3 regions of the Pseudoalteromonas sp. XMcav11-Q genome follow, and region 3 is predicted to be linked to each of the others. Evidence: predicted binding sites of a transcription regulator. Region 3 holds the regulator's gene; each other region holds the start of a gene.
The links. Region 3 encodes sigma-54, which starts transcription at its own class of promoters, with help from an activator protein. Its sites were predicted from a motif close to GTTGGCACGNNNNTNGNNT; they were not measured.
Positions count from the first base shown of each region.

Region 1: the regulator sigma-54 is predicted to act here: its motif matches at 3,839-3,857, upstream of ABMY45_RS21810 (YggN family protein).
Region 2: the regulator sigma-54 is predicted to act here: its motif matches at 1,888-1,906, upstream of ABMY45_RS11835 (P-II family nitrogen regulator).

Region 1 covers NZ_JBECOX010000020.1:50,191-55,822, reverse strand. Annotated here, with positions in the region: gene ABMY45_RS21825 (YegS/Rv2252/BmrU family lipid kinase) at 1-465, shown strand, start outside; gene ABMY45_RS21820 (DMT family transporter) at 507-1,421, opposite strand; gene ABMY45_RS21815 (PLP-dependent aminotransferase family protein) at 1,528-2,979, shown strand; gene ABMY45_RS21810 (YggN family protein) at 3,018-3,803, opposite strand; gene ABMY45_RS21805 (hypothetical protein) at 4,092-4,277, shown strand; gene ABMY45_RS21800 (cytochrome c) at 4,456-4,902, opposite strand; gene ABMY45_RS21795 (DUF2721 domain-containing protein) at 5,004-5,468, opposite strand; gene ABMY45_RS21790 (thioredoxin-like domain-containing protein) at 5,481-5,632, opposite strand, start outside.
Region 2 covers NZ_JBECOX010000006.1:142,594-148,225, forward strand. Annotated here, with positions in the region: gene mrcB (penicillin-binding protein 1B) at 1-103, opposite strand, end outside; gene ABMY45_RS11830 (ammonium transporter) at 265-1,494, opposite strand; gene ABMY45_RS11835 (P-II family nitrogen regulator) at 1,508-1,846, opposite strand; gene ABMY45_RS11840 (diguanylate cyclase) at 2,036-3,265, opposite strand; gene ABMY45_RS11845 (carboxypeptidase) at 3,542-5,053, shown strand; gene ABMY45_RS11850 (hypothetical protein) at 5,193-5,632, shown strand, end outside.
Region 3 covers NZ_JBECOX010000003.1:393,976-399,607, reverse strand. Annotated here, with positions in the region: gene ABMY45_RS07445 (HPr family phosphocarrier protein) at 224-493, opposite strand; gene rapZ (RNase adapter RapZ) at 494-1,360, opposite strand; gene ptsN (PTS IIA-like nitrogen regulatory protein PtsN) at 1,353-1,811, opposite strand; gene hpf (ribosome hibernation promoting factor) at 1,813-2,100, opposite strand; gene ABMY45_RS07425 (RNA polymerase factor sigma-54) at 2,130-3,629, opposite strand; gene lptB (LPS export ABC transporter ATP-binding protein) at 3,676-4,401, opposite strand; gene lptA (lipopolysaccharide transport periplasmic protein LptA) at 4,401-4,943, opposite strand; gene lptC (LPS export ABC transporter periplasmic protein LptC) at 4,933-5,487, opposite strand; gene kdsC (3-deoxy-manno-octulosonate-8-phosphatase KdsC) at 5,484-5,632, opposite strand, start outside.

The sequences.
Region 1 (5,632 bases), on a different contig from region 3:
GTTGCTGGGATTGGCTTTAACGCGCATGTCATGAATAACTTAGGACAAACCAAACGGCTAGGAAAGCTGAGCTATACCTATGCGGGATTAATGTCGCTATTTACTGCCAAACTCATTCGCTATCACAGCAATACGTGGCCTGAGCAGGGTATGATGTTGTTACTTGCGAATGGCAAACACTTTGGGGCAGGGTTAACTCCTGCTCCTATGGCTTGCCTTGATGACGGTCAGCTGGAGCTACTATGGTTCACGCCGCAAACGCATTGGCAGCGGATGGTATTGTTTGTCAATATGCTACTTAAACGCCATATGGGTACAAGAAATGTGCACCACGGCCGCATTGCAGAGCTTTATATCGCACAAGAGGGGTATGACATTGAGGCTGATGGCGAGATTGTTGGGCGCACGCCTGCGACGATAACTTGCTGTCGCCGAGCTCTGAACATAAAAAAAGCGCCATTATAAAATGGCGCTGAAAAGTAAGAAGCTAAAGCATTGGTAAGACTTCAACTTCTAACTGGGGACCGAATGGACAACCAAGCGTAGATGCGATCTAAAGGCGTGAGTACAATCGCATTACCTAGGATGACCAAAATAAACCCAATAAAGGTGTTTTGCTGCCACTCAAAGCCTTCAAATAAGGTGCTCAAGGCCACGGCAACAAAAGGAAATAACACTATCAAATAACTCGCTTTCTCAGGCCCAATATTTTTGAGTAGTGAGAAATAACAACCAAAGGCAATGACGGTGCCAAACACGCTGAGGTAAATCAGAGACCACCAATATGATGCCGGCGCTTGGTTGATAAACTGATGTTCACTAAAGGCAACATAGGTTGCTAACATGACAGCGCTGTAAAGCATGCCCCACGCATTTCCCGCCATAACATCAATTTGCTGATTAGAATTGCGTACGCTCACCATATTACCGAGTGACGCGACCACCGTTCCTAATAGAGCTAATGATAATCCCAAGAAGGCCTCGCTTTGCAAATCAAATGCGACCAAGTCGTGCCAAAACAAGCTGACTATCCCAAGCGTGCCCAGTGATGCACCAAAGTAAATTCGCTTTGCAATCGGTTTGGCAAAAAACAACTTAGTGTTGACGATGTTAACGACCAATAATAATGAAAATGCAATTGATGCCATCGCTGACGTTAAATGTGCCTGAGCCCAATATAAGAAGAGATAGTTAGCACCAAAATTACACAGCGCTAAGAGGATGAAAAAGCCGTGATCTCGGCGAGAAAATCGCATTGGCACACGCTTATAGATGACAAACGCCCACATACAAACCGCGGCGAGGCCAAAGCGGTAAAACAGCGACACAAACTCGTTGATGCTGCCAAGTTGGTATTCAATGGCAAGCCATGTTGATCCCCAAATCAACACAGTGATGGCGTAAAGAAATAGATTTTTCATGATCGGCTCTAGATTCAAACAGCAGTGGAAGTCTGTAGTTTACGCTGTTATTCTGTATAAGCTATATACAGAATTTGCTAATTTATACCTATACAGATGATTGCTTATGAGTACCGTTATTCAACGCCAACACTCCGCCTTTCTCTATCAGCAGGTGATCCAAATGATCTTGTCGATGGCAGAACAAGAGTCTATTTTACCGGGCGAAAAGCTTCCCTCATTGCGTGTTATGGCGCAAAACTTAAATGTCAGTATCCCAACGGTAAAGCAGGCCTATCAAGCACTTGAAGATCAAGGAAAAGTCATTGCCAAAGAGAAGTCCGGCTACTTTTTATGTCACAGAGCTTCGCACAACGACTCACCGAAGCGTGCACGATTGCCCGCCAAACCTGTAGTGGTGAACAAGCAGGCGTTGATTGAACAAGTGTATAAGGGGATCCATCAGCCACATGCAATCCCCTTAGGTATCGCTAACCCCATTGCCATTGCTGGTACTGAGCAGGTTCTTGCCAAAATTATGCGCCGCGCAATGAAAGAAGCAGGGAACGAACTCATTAATTATGGCCCTATGGACGGTTTAGATAGCTTAAAAAAGCAAATCGTGCGGCGTTATTTGGATATGGGTTTAGCAATAGACATGGATGAAGTGGTGATCACCAATGGCGCGCAAGAAGCATTGGCGATTGCGTTACAAGCGGTAACCAAGCCCGGAGACGTGATAGCGATTGAATCTCCCTGTTATTTTGGCATTGTTGAGCTGGCTGAAAACTTAGGGTTAAAGGCCATTGAAATACCTGTTTGCCCAGATGATGGCATTTGGCTGAGCGACCTTGAACGGGCACTTGAAAAGCATGATATTCGAGCGTGTGTGTTTTCTACCAGTATTAGTAACCCGCTTGGTAGTTTTATGCCTGATACGAGACGTGCGCAGCTGGTGGCGCTATTAGAGCAACGTGACGTGGTGTTGATAGAAGACGATGTGTATGGCGATTTATATTTTACCGAGCAGCGTGGCATTCCGGCACAAGCATTTAGCCAAAAGGGCTTAGTGATCACATGTGCGTCATTTTCAAAAACCGCAGCGCCTAGCTATCGGGTGGGTTGGATGGTCGCCAGTCAATTTAGTGCAAAAGCAAAGCGCATAAAACGTGCGTTGAGTTGCTCATCATCTTTAATGAATCAATGGGCACTGGCGGATTTTCTCAGCTCCGGAGGCTACGAGCGCCATTTAAAGTTGGTCCGTAAACGGTTAATTGAGAATCGAGACCGTATGATCCAAGCGGTGAATGTTGCATTTGGTAGTGAGGTAAGAGTCAGTCGCCCGCAAGGCGGTTGTGTGCTGTGGTTAGACTTAGGTAAGCACGTCGATGGTGCCTTGTTGTTCCAAAAAGCCCTGGAGTGTGGGATCAGTATTACGCCTGGTACGCTATTTAGTGCCAGCAAAAAGTATCAAAATTGTATACGTATCAGTTATGGCTTGCCGTGGGATGCGTCGGTAGAGCAAGCGATTAAAACGCTGGGGGAGCTGGCTGATGCGCAAAGGAAAGGGTTGGCATAACGTACCCTTAATTAAATGTAAGTTATGCCAACGTCAGATTATTTAAATTTAAACAGTTGGTACTCTGACATGGCGGGGATAGACTTTGCGACAATGGCTTCGTTTTTCGCGATTTGCTCAAAGTCGCCACACAGTGCGTCGGCTTTTTTCTCAATAGATTCTGCCTGTTGTTCAACTTTGGTTTCGATTTGTGTTGCGAAGTTTTCCATACGTTGTTCAAAGCTGCTCATATCACCGTTTGCATCTGACATTTCGTTGCCAATCGCAACCAGTAAGCTACCTATCGATTGCATCATGGCACCTTGTACTGCGGTCTCGATTTTTTCTTCAAACTGATTATCAAAATTTTGGCCAAACTCATCAAAGGTTTGCTTGCCCATCACAAACGCACCTTGCTGATAAAACGTATTTTGCACTTCTGTTTCAAGATCATCGATCACAGCATGGATGCTATCTAAACTGGTTAAATTAAAGGTGTGTGCCACTTCATTAAGGGCGACGCCCGCTAGTTTTATGCCTTCAAAAGCAATATCAGCCACTTGTGGTAGGCGGCCTCTTAGTTCATCACCATATTGCGTGAGCATCTTTTTTTGCTGTGTATTAAGTGCGAGGCGCTCGCCATTGAGTGTCAGTTCGCCAAGGTTGTTGATCTCAGCTGTTTTGTTTTTGGCCGTTGTGATCACCAAGTTATCAGGTGTGATCCTAACGTCATTCTGAAATTCTACTTCACAATTGTCACCGCTAAACGTGATGTTATTTTTTTCGTGTGCAGCGACGGTGGTTGTCATCATTGTTGCTGCTGTTAGTAGTAAAATTTTATTCATGGTCGATCCTTATTGGCTCAGTTTCATGATTGTTGTTACAAGAACAGTGCCAAATATAAACCCAAGTAAAATCAATATATTGTGTTATATTGTTGAAAGTTAATGTGCTCTAAAAGTGATGAAATTGACTAAAATATAGTTGTTTTTGTCAAAATGAATTAGGCGATAAAAAATTTTTATTGTAAGGATAAGAAACTCTCACTTTTCAGAATGACAATTTAGCGCTAAATAGTGATCTTGAGAGACGGCTCTCATTTTATTAATGACTATTTTATTTTGGAGTTAGTTGTGGGTAAGACATTCTCTTACGATGCGCTTGATGATGATTTTGCAGACGATGAATTTGAAAAGTTGGGTCGTAACCAACATGACAAGCAAAAGCGTAAAGTCAAAAGAAAGCTAGACGACTACTTAGAGCAAAAACGCCTACGTAGAAATCTAGGCGATGATGATTTCGACTATATTGATGACTGATCATTAAACGTCATCTACGAGTCTAGCACTGACAGTAATTCAATTTGGCTGTGTGATTAAGCAGGGCTGTGGGTTACTCAATGCGATGTCTGAGTTATTGTGTCGTTGGTGATAGCCAAGCAAGTGACGAGATATTCAGATAGTAAGCAGCCGCAAATATGCGGCTGTTTTGTTTTGATTAATCTTTAAAAGATTTATGGCAGTCTTTACAGCCTTTTGCCCAATCTTTAAATGCAGAAGCAATCAGCTTTTTGTCGCCAGAGTCAGCTGCAACAGCCAGTGCTTGAGCATACTCGGCAAATTGCTTGGCTTTACCATCGAACTCAGTTCTGTTTGACCAAACGGCTGGTAGGGCATCAGTATTGCCTTTGTTAGAACCGTCGATAAATGCTTCCCAAGGCATTTGCGATAATTGCGCAGCGTTGTGAGCACGTTGCTTAAATACTTCAGCATCAAATGGTACTTTGCCTTTTAGCATGTCGCCCATATTACCAATCTGGAAACGGATCAATTGGAAAGACGCTTGGCGGTATTCAATTGCATCTTCAGCCGATTCAAACATAGTGTTAGCTTGCGCTGTTGCTGCAAGACAGCTAAATAGTGTGACGGTAAGTAGTTTCTTCATAGTAAACCCCTAATATTTTTCCCTATTTTCAATGTGAATTACAAATATAATCAAACAATTGCGATAAGTGCCCTGTGACGGAGGCAACTAGTTTTAAATAATCAACTCTCGATGTCTTTGAATATCATGCCTCTGCGCATACTGCGGGTGGCTAAAAAGATTTCTCCCAGCAAAGAGACAAATGCGCCAATAAGCAGCACCATAGCGGCGATAAAACAAGACGATAACGTAATGCCCAATGGCATACTGTACAAGTGTGACATGAACAGCAGCATAACCACTGCACACACAAGCAACGCACTGAGTACACTCATGCTAAATGCAACGTGAATAAAACGAGACCGTTTTAACAGTGCGCGCATTTCACGGCTAAAGTGCATTTTGAGTTCTTCATCTTGCGTGGTATTAATCTTGCGATCGAGTAAACGCGCCCTATCCGTGATCCGTGCTAAGCGGTTTGATAGTACCCCTAAGGTCGCAGCAATACCCGTAATTAAAAATACAGGGGCAACGGCGGTTTGGATAACTTTGGCCATCGTGAGAATGCTAACGACCTCTGGATTCATATAGTTACCTCGTTAATTCCAGTTTAGTTTTGATAAGGTGTTGGGTTGCTCACCGATGAGGGTTTGCATCACTCGGTTGCGTTCATCAAGCAAGATGACTCTAGGAATGCCTTTGTTGGCATACGTGTTGTAGATATCTCGATTGGGATCGGCAACAAAATGGA
Region 2 (5,632 bases), on a different contig from region 3:
CTCTTTGCATCTTAGAACCGTTTTGCTGGGTATTGTTTTTACGCGAAGTGTTCGCTTTGACGTTTGATTTGTTGGCAGGTTTTCGTTTCTTTTTATCCGTCATGACCCAAGTAAAACTAAAAAATGAATCGCAAGATGGTAGGGTAACCTAAATTAACAACTGCTGAAAGTAGAATAATATATATAAAGAAAAGTGAGCCCTGTTGGACTCACTTTGTTTAGACAACGAGAACTTTACAATATTGACTGAGAGCCAAATTGGTATTATTGTCCGCGAACTGTCACGAACTCGGGATAGGCATCTACGCCGCAATCATGTTGATCCATACCGCTTAGTTCTTCTTCTTCGCCAACGCGGATCCCCATGCTCGCTTTCAATACACTCCAGACAATATAAGAAGCAATGAAAACAAAACCTAAAATAGTGATAAGTCCCACAGCCTGACCTTGGAAAGTAGCGTCTGAGTTTGAAAATGGCACCATCATCACACCTAGCGCACCACATATACCGTGAACAGAGATAGCACCGACAGGATCATCAATTTTTGCCTTATCTAGTGCAACGATACTAAACACCACCAATGCACCGCCTATGGCACCGAGAATAAGCGCTAATACAGGTGTTGGAGAGGCAGGCTCAGCGGTAATAGTCACCAGACCTGCTAGCGCACCATTAAGTACCATAGTTAAATCCGCCTTGCCCCACATTAATTTACACACCAACAGTGCAGCAACCGCACCTGCCGCCGCCGCCGCATTGGTATTTAGCATGATTTGGCTGACCGCGATGGCATTTTCTTTGTCGGCAAGGAACAGTTGAGAGCCACCGTTAAAGCCAAACCATCCCATCCACAAAATAAAGGTGCCTAGTGTAGCCAGTGGCATGTTGGAACCAGGAATTGGGTAAATCTCACCATTTTTGCCATATTTTCCTTTGCGCGCACCAAGTAACAGAACACCCGCTAGTGCCGCAGCAGCACCGGCACCATGCACAATGGCTGAACCGGCAAAGTCAACAAAGCCAAGCTCAGATAAGAAACCACCGCCCCACGTCCAATAGCCTTCTAACGGGTAGATAAAACCAGTTAACACCACACAAAATGCTAAAAACGCCCACAATTTCATACGCTCGGCAACAGCGCCAGAGACAATTGACATAGCCGTTGCAACAAATACCACTTGGAAGAAAAAGTCGGATTGCAGTGCATGGTCGGCATCATCAGCTGCACTGCCAATGAGCGCACCGAGACTTGGTAAAACCCCACCTTCGGCATTATCGACATACATGATGTTGTAACCAATAAGCAGATACATAGTACAAGCAATGGCGTACAGTGCGACGTTCTTGGTAAGGATTTCAGTGGTATTTTTTGAGCGTACTAATCCCGCTTCAAGCATAGCGAATCCGGCAGCCATCCACATAACTAAGACACCAGAGATCAAAAAGTAAAAGGTATTTAATGAAAATTTTAGTTCTATTATTGTATTTTCCATTGTTCGGCTCCCCTTAAATGGCTTCTTCATCAAGTTCGCCGGTACGGATCCGAACAACTTGGTCTAAGTCGTAAACAAAGATTTTTCCGTCACCAATTTTTCCAGTGAACGCAGCCTTTGTAACCGTTTCCACAACGCGCTCGGCGTTTTCGCTTAATGTCGCAATTTCTATTTTTATTTTTGGAATGAAATCGACTTGATATTCTGCACCGCGATACAGTTCGGTATGACCGCGCTGACGTCCAAACCCTTTAACGTCAACAACCGTCATACCTTCAATCCCTAGATCGGCTAACGCTTCACGTACCTCATCAAGCTTAAATGGTTTTATTATTGCACTTATCATTTTCATGCTGAGTCCCCTTAGGACAGTTGATCCTGTTGTATGCAGTAATCCAACCTTTATGCCAAATTTTTTATTCCTTAATTAACAATGAATTAAAGTGAGAGGTGGAATTTCACGCATAAAAAATGCACCATCTAGGTGCATTGATATTAAGTCTGAACTGAATTGGTGCATAAACACCCAAATAACGAAAAGCTAATGCGCGATAACGCAATTTCGTTGTTTGTCCTTCGCTTTGTAGAGCGCCTTATCTGCCTTGCGCATTACTTCGCTTAAACTCTTTGATTGGCAAGCCGCGAGGCCAATACTGATGGTGCAATAATGCTTACCCTCAGGAATTTTGAATGCTTGCTGTGCAAGGCGCTCTCTAAAGTCTTCTAGCATGTGCTTTGCCATCTTCATATCTGAGCTTGGAATAAGCAAAGCAAACTCTTCCCCACCGATACGTGCGACAATGTAGTGACCAAATGCACTACGCAGTAAATCAGCAACTTGTTTAAGTACATCATCACCGCTTTCATGGCCATATTGATCATTAATAGACTTAAAGTGATCGAGGTCTAACAATGCCAATATATGCTGGCTCGGTTTGTTCTTGATTAAACGCTCTGCTTGCTGACAAAAATAGCGGCGGTTATAAAGCCCTGTTAAATAGTCTCGATGCGCATATTCTTTGATTTCTGCGATCAAATTGAGCTGTTCCATCGTCTGCATGATACGACAATGAAACTCTTCACTCATAAAAGGTTTTGCCAAAAAGTCATTGGCGCCGTATTTGATAAACTTTGCTGACAAACCATGACTTCCTGCGCCAGACAGACCAATAATCGCCAACTCATCTCGTCCACGACTATTACGAACGGATTTTACCAACTCAAAGCCATCCATCGTCGGCATCGCAAAGTCCGTCAGCAGTAGCTTAATTTCATGGTCAGATAGCAACATCTCCAATGCCTGTTCGCCATCTTGCGCCTCAAGCACTGTAAATAATTGCTTTTCAAGCATCTGCTTCATTACCGCTCGACTAATCACAGAATCATCGGCGATCAGCGCCTTGCAACCTTGGTTTCTCAATAGTCTAGATGCTAACTTGACCGCGTATAGGTATGAATCGCGGTTATCTTTAATCACATAATCCACCACACCCATTTCAAGCATTTGCTGGCGGCTATATTCATCTATTTTTGAGGTCAACACCACGGTGGGTATTTTGTGGCTAAGCGTGAGCTGCACGACCTCTGCGTCCATCGCATCGGGCAGCGTTAAATCTACCAGCGCCAATGTATATTGGTGCTGTGCTAAGAAGTCCTTACTTTCCTTGAGGGACCAAGCAAAATCGATTTCGACATCTAGATGCTGAGCAGCAAGGTGTCGCAATACCTGTTGTACGACTTTACTGTCTTCAACAATTAAAATTCTTTGCATGGATTGAGATCTCTTAAGTACAACGAGAAGCGCAGTGAAACAAGAATTTAATGAGGCTAAATACTTTATTACTACATAATTAAGTATTAAATATACGCGAATCTTGCACTAAAAAAAACCAAATCGGCTCAAATTCGTTACTTTTCGATAAACGAGGTTACAACAGCCTATTTTTCAAACCTGCCGTTTTTTTTGTTGAGTTTGTCTCAACGGCTTTGAATTTCAGATGAAATACTTCTTTAATGCAGACATACCTAATGCAATATCGAGGAAGCAATGAAAAAACTACTACCACTATTGCTCGTGAGTTGTGCCCTACTCTCAGCACCAAGCATAGCTGAAGAGCACAACCGCGCAATTGAGATAGATCATAAAATAACAACTGAGCATCGAGCCGAAATAAAAGGTGAACGTATTAACTACACCGCGACAACAGGCACGCAGCCGGTGTGGAATGAAAACGGCGACGCAGTTGCAACGTTGCATTACACCTACTACAAGCGCACAAAAATCAAAGATATGAGCAAACGTCCGCTGCTGATCTCATTTAACGGTGGTCCGGGCTCTGCTTCCGTGTGGATGCACATTGCCTATACAGGCCCAAGAGTATTAAAAATTGATGACGAAGGATATCCACTGCAACCTTACGGCTTGAAAGACAACCCATATTCAGTGCTAGATGTTGCCGATATTGTTTATGTAAACCCAGTCAACACAGGTTATTCTCGCGTACTCAAAAATGCTGAAGGTAAATATCCGAGTAAAGCCGAACAAACAAAGATGTTTTTTGGCGTCAACGCGGACGTGAAGTACTTAGCCGAATGGCTCAATACATTTATTCATCGCAATGAGCGTATGCTTTCTCCTAAGTACCTGATTGGTGAGAGCTACGGCACGACTCGAGTGTCAGGTCTTGCGCACGCGATGCAAAACAATCAGTGGCTTTATCTCAATGGCGTGGTGTTGGTATCTCCTACAGAAATCGGCATTAAACGAGAAGGTCCGGTTGAAGTGGCAAACCGTTTACCGTATTACGCTGCCGCCGCTTGGTACCACAAAGCGCTGTCTTCTGAATTGCAAAATAAAGATTTACTCGAAGTACTTGCAGAGGTTGAACAATATACGGTTGATCAGTATCTTCCCGCACTCGCCAAAGGCGCATTTATCAGTGCCCAAGAAAAGCAAAGTGTGACACAGGCCGTTGCTAAATATAGTGGCTTAAGCGAGCGCTTTGTAGCTCGAAACAACCTAGATATTCCTACTACGGCATTTTGGAAAGAGCTATTGCGTGAGCGTGGCTATACCCTAGGTCGGTTGGACTCACGCTATCTTGGTATTGATAAAAGAGACGCTGGTTCTCGCCCTGATTATTGGCCTGAGCTGACCTCTTGGTTGCACTCATTTACGCCAGCGATTAATCATTACTTCGCTACAGAACTCAACTATAAAACCGATGTAAAATATAATATGTTTGGTTCAGTTCACCCTTGGGATAGCAGCGATAATAATGTCGGTGAACAATTACGATTAGCGATGGCACAAAACCCTTACCTAAACGTGATGATCCAGTCTGGCTACTACGATGGCGCAACGAATTACTTTGATGCCAAGTACAATATGTGGCAACTCGATCCGAGCGGAAAAATGCGTGATCGCTTAAGCTTTAAAGGTTATCGCTCCGGACACATGATGTACCTGCGCCATGAAGATTTACAAAAATCGAACGAAGATCTCCGCGACTTTATCTTAAAAACAACACCCAAAGCAGATCAGTCAGCGCTTTACTAAATTCCCAACCCATTGTGGCCGCGCAAGCGGTCACTTATCTTAATGCTCACCGGGTTGTAAAAATTTCCTTTTATCCTTCTACAGTTACCTATAATCTAGATATACTCAATACTATCTCTCTACAACTTAGGCACGCACCATGAACGAGCAGTTTAAAGTCGTCTTCGTTGGCATGGCCGACGGTAAGGATCAACAAAGCGCCGCTATCGCGATGGCAGACAGGTTGAAAACCTCACCCTCAAAGATCCAGCAATTTTACGCTGGCAAGAACTTGTTTGCTCCTGCAGATAAAGCCAAAGCGCTAAAACAGGTAAAATTACTTGCAAGCGCGGGGATCAACGCCAAGCTACAAAGCCAAACAGCCGCTACCCCAACTAACGCAGATCAAGAGCGCGTATTTGAAGCGCTGGATTACATCACAAGCAGTCTAATACGTATCGAAGAGCGATTAGAAGAACTTGAGCAACGCGTAGCACCAACCGCTCATACTGAAATTGAAGATACAACTGACGAAGAGTGGGAGACGAAGGAGCTATTCGATGAGCTGGACTTTGAGCCTAGCCCTCCGGCTAAATCTAA
Region 3 (5,632 bases):
GTTAATACACGTTAAAGGTGTACGCAACGATAAAGTAGGATTTTCCGGCAACTCGCTTTACTGCACGAAAGAAACCTAAATTGGTATTACAGTGTAACTCAGTTTATTAGGAACTACCAAGGTTTACGCTTAATTATGAGAGACTTATTAGACCACTTTGGTTACGGAGGAGGGGGAGATTAGCAGGGAGTAAATGAATCAGGCCTTATTGTTTTACTGACGATTACTCGGATTCATTAAACTTATTTTCTATCAGTCCGCCAATGGCGTCTAGTGCATACTGAGCATCAGGACCTTCACAAATCACTCGGACTTCTTTCCCTTGGCTGCTTTCAAGTAACAACAGCGCTAGTACGCTGTCAGCAGCAGCACTTTTGTCTCCTTGATATAAGGTCACTTCGGCATCAAATTGGGTTGCTAATTGCGCAAGAACCGTCGCTGCTCGAGCGTGCAGGCCGAGTTTGTTTTGGATTAAAAACGTATCTTCTAACATTTAACCCTCTTGCTCTCGGTGACGAATTTTGACGTTGGGATGGGTTTTAGCAAAACGTTCACCAATGGTTTGCGCTAAGTATACCGAGCGATGTTGCCCACCTGTACATCCTATTGCGATCGTTAGATAACTGCGATTGTTACGCTCTAAGTGTGGTAACCAAGTTTGTACGAAGGTTTGGATCTGCCAAGTAAACTTTTGCACGATGCTGTGACTCGACAAATAGTCTTTGACTGGCTGATCTAAGCCAGTTAGCGGCTTAAGCTCAGGCTCCCAATGTGGGTTGGGTAAAAAGCGCGCATCAAAAACGTAATCCGCTTGTTTTGGGATGCCGTGTTTAAAGCCGAAAGATTCAAAGGTAATAATGAGTTGTTTGTCTTTTTTACCTAAGATTTTTTCGCGGATATCTTCTGCAAGTTGATGAACGCTCAGGCCTGTAGTATCAATGAGAAAATCGGCGCGAGTGATCAGCACGTCTAACAATTCCCGTTCTTTCTTTATCGCAACATCTAATGGAAGATTATGCAGTGAAAGAGGGTGCAAACGGCGTGTTTCTGAGAAGCGCTTTATCAGGGTTTGATCGTCACTGTCTAAATAAAACAGGGTAGGTTTGGCAAAGCCTGGTAAGTATTCAAGAATGTCATTAAACTCGTCCTGTTCTTTAGGTAAGTTTCTAACATCAATACTGACTGCAATTTTATTATAATTGTCCGAAACACTGCGGACTAAAGACGGCAGCAAATTGACCGGAATGTTATCCACACAATAGTAGCCTAAGTCTTCCAATACTCGAAGCGCTACAGATTTACCAGAGCCTGAGCGGCCACTGATAATGATAAGCTCGAGTCCTTTTTCGTCATCACTCATCAAGTTCACCTTGGATCACTGCATATAACTCATCATCACTTTTTGCTTGCCTAAGCATTTTGCAAAAAGACTTGTCTTTGAGTGTATCAGCAATCGCCGCTAAGGTCTTCAGGTGTTGTTGATTATCACCTTCAGGTACGATGAACGCGACAAAAATATCGACAGGCTGCTTATCTATGGCTTCAAACTGGATCCCTTGCTCGCTGACAAGCACCATTGCAAGGATTTTATCCAAACCTTCAAGTCGACCATGGGGAATGGCAATGCCTTTACCGATCCCTGTGCTGCCCAATTTCTCTCGCGCCATTAAGGCGTCCAAGATAGCATGCTGACTGGTATTTGGAATTTGGCTATGAGCCAGTTCGCTGATGTATTCTAAAATACGTTTTTTGCTATTAAAAAGGACCGCAGCTTTACTGCAGTCCTTGTTCACTAATTCACTTAATTTCATCTTAGTGTCGAGTGAGCTTCTCTTTGTGTTTAATAACTTGACGATCTAGCTTGTCGATAAGGCCATCAATTGCGGCATACATATCTTGATGCTCTGTTGATGCAAATAGCTCGCCGCCGTTTACGTGTAATGTTGCTTCTGCTTTTTGTACTAGTTTCTCGACATCAAGGATCACATGCACATTATTGATATGATCAAAGTGCCTTTCTAGCTTCGCAAACTTGTTGGTGACATAGTCTCTTAATGAGTCAGTAATTTCTACATGGCGACCAGTTAGATTTAGTTGCATAAGCATTTTTCCTTCTTGGGTTTTACGTCTTATATCAAGCTTTTACGCTGATTTGACGGTGGAATGGCTAGGGATTCACGATATTTTGCAATCGTACGTCTCGCTACCTTAATTCCTTGCTCAGCTAAGATATCTGCAATTTTGCTGTCACTCAATGGCTTCGCGGTATTCTCTGCAGCTATCAGCTTTTTGATAAGTGCTCTAATTGCTGTAGAAGAGCACTCACCTCCATTTTCCGTACTTACATGGCTAGAGAAGAAATACTTCAGCTCAAATATTCCCCGAGGTGTATGCATGTATTTTTGTGTTGTCACACGGGAAATTGTGGACTCATGCATCTCAACCATTTCAGCAACATCATTTAGCACCATAGGGCGCATTGCTTCGGGGCCATGTTCAAAGAATGCCTGTTGTTGTTGCACAATGCAATTGGTAACTTTTAATAAAGTATCATTTCGGCTTTCTAAGCTTTTAATAAACCACTTTGCTTCTTGTAAATGTGAGCGAATAAACTGACTATCCGTACTGGATTTCGCCGTTCTAGACATCGCAGCGTAATGGTCATTTACTCTTATTTTAGGCATAGCATCAGGATTTAGCTCTACGACCCAACGACCTTTTACTTTTTTCACCGATACGTCAGGGATCACATATTCAGGCTCTTCATGAATAATGCTTGCCGCAGGCTTTGGGTTAAGGCTATGTATTAACGTCATGACCTCTTTGAGATCGGCTTCTTTAAGGCGCGTTTTCTTAGCCAAAGTTCGATAGTCACGGCTGGCAAGCAAGTCGATATGCTCTGTCAGGATCATTTTTGTTTCGGCAATCCATGGGGTATCTGGGGCGAATTGGTTTAGCTGAATGCATAAGCATTCTTGTAAACTACGCGCTGCGATACCGACAGGGTCAAAAAGCTGAATGCGTTTGAGTACGGCTTCGACTTCATCTAGCTCAATAGGCTCTTCGCTATTCTCGTCATTAATGCTTTCTAAAATGTCTTCGCAAGACAGTGTTAGAATGCCTGACAGGTCGACAGCTTCAATAATCGCAATCGCAATAGCTCTATCTGTTGGACTAAATGGTGTCAGTTCGAGTTGCCACATGAGATAATCGTGGAGAGATTCAGAGGTTTCCCCTTGATAAACATTATCGTCATCGGGAAGTGGACCTGAGCTTGCAGCAGGCGCTGCACTCATATACTCGTCCCAAGTGACATCCATGGCAAGGTCATCGCTCACAGTGTCTTTGCTCATGGCGGTATCTGAGTCTATCTCATAGTCACTAACCTGCGTTTCATCGGCTGAATCTTGATTGTCGTCAGCACGGCTCTTTTCTTGGCTGTGTTGGTCAGCGTTTTCGCCGTCAGTATTATCACCTTCTTCCACTTCCAACAATGGATTGCTGTCTAATGCTTCTTGTATTTCTTGTTGCAGATCCAATGTACTAAGCTGCAGCAAGCGAATGGCTTGTTGCAGTTGCGGAGTCATTGTAAGTTGCTGCCCCATGCGCAGCTGTAATGATTGCCTCATGTATCTCTAACAATCCTTTTTAACAGTTATTAATACTACGTCTTAACTATAGCTTGAATTGTTCGCCTAGGTAGACATCTCTTACGGTTTGATCTGCCAAAACATGTTCTGGCGTGCCTGCAGCGATTAACTCACCATGTGAAACGATGTAGGCTTTTTCACATACGTCCAGTGTTTCTCTAACGTTATGATCGGTGATAAGCACACCGATACCACGGTTTTTTAGGTGCTCTATGATTGTCTTTATATCTAACACCGAAATAGGATCAACACCAGCAAAAGGTTCATCTAACAGGATAAACTTAGGGTTTGCGGCTAAAGCGCGAGCAATTTCGACTCGTCTTCTTTCGCCTCCCGACAATGCCATGCCCTGTGAGTCGCGAATGTGTTGAATATTAAACTCATCCAGTAACTCGTTTAGTTCAGCTTCTCTTTCAACTTTAGATAAGTCTTTTCGAGTTTCTAAAATCGCCATCAAATTTTGATAGACCGTGAGTTTTCTAAAGATTGAAGACTCTTGCGGTAGATAGCCAATACCAAGTCGTGCGCGGCTGTGCATCGGTAACAAAGTGATATCTTCGTCATCAATCTGAATATAGCCTTTGTCGCTTGGTACTAACCCTACAATCATGTAGAACGTAGTGGTTTTACCTGCACCATTTGGTCCTAATAAGCCTACAATACTGCCAGCCTGAACACTTAAACCAACATTTTTGACGACCTGACGACCTTTATAACTCTTTGCTAGACCAGTTGCTTTGAGCTCGCTCATTAATTGTTACCTTCTTCCTGCGCTTTTTTCTCTTTAGCGTCTTTTTTGTCATCAACAGGAACAAGGATGGTTCTTACTCGAGAGTCTTCTTGGTCTGAGCGCTCAGCGCTGATCAATTGCTTTTCAATGTCATAGGTGATGACTTGAGCATTGATTTTTTGCCCAGTTTGATTGATTTCAGCATCACCAGAAATCACTAGGGTTCCCTTCGCTACGTCGTAACGGATTTCATTTGCTTTGGCTTCTAGCAAGTTGCCATCGGGTTGACGTTCGCTAAAAGTGGCAGGGCTGCCAGTTGCCACAAGCAGTTGCTTGTTAATGCCGAGCTCCGCGCGGCGGTGGACCTCTAGGCGATCGGCATTTATCTTTCTGTTGCCATGAATAATAACAACATTCTGTTCAAAAATACCGATGTTGCTTTGCAGTTGAGCTTGCTGACGGCCAGCATCAATAATGACTTCATTTTGTTCTGCAGCAATTGCTAGAGTAGAACTTGCAAGCAAGCCGATGAAAACTAGTTTGTTAATGATTTTACTGGTCATAATAAATTGTCTTTGTGTGGTTGATGAGTTCGATCACTTGCTTTTGTAGATCCGCATGCAGTCCTTTACCTGTGATCCTAAGACTAGGACCGTTGATAACGACAGGGTGTTCCGACTTCATCAATTTTTGCTTAATTTCAACTCTTACATTATCGGCATTGATATCCGTGATCATGGCGTTAGGCGTTAAATTCTTTGCCAACACATTGCCCTCTAATATCAAGGTGTTGTTTTCGTATAGGGTTGCTTCTAATGCGCTTATTTGCCAATTCTGTTCACCGTTATATAAGGTGAAAATGGGCTTTTCAAAGTGACTAAAGCCAAGATCTTGATACAACTCCATCTTATCAGCAGTTACCTGATAGTTTAATAAGCCATTTTCACTATAGGTCGTTTGCTGAAGCGTGGTTGCAACATAATCGGGTTTAGCTAACGGTTCATCTTCTTTTGCTGGATCCGCCTCTGATGGATTAAACATGGGCGACCACATCCATACCATTAAAGAAGCGAAAACAATGAGTAAGATGACACGTAATACGGTCATGTACTTGATCCTTTGGAAGTCAATAAGTGATTTTGGCTGAGCATTAGAAGATCAGTTAGTTCTCTCACGGCACCAAAGCCACCTAGCATCAAGGTCGTGTAATGGGCGATATGTTTAACAAGAGGATGTGCATCATTGACGGCAA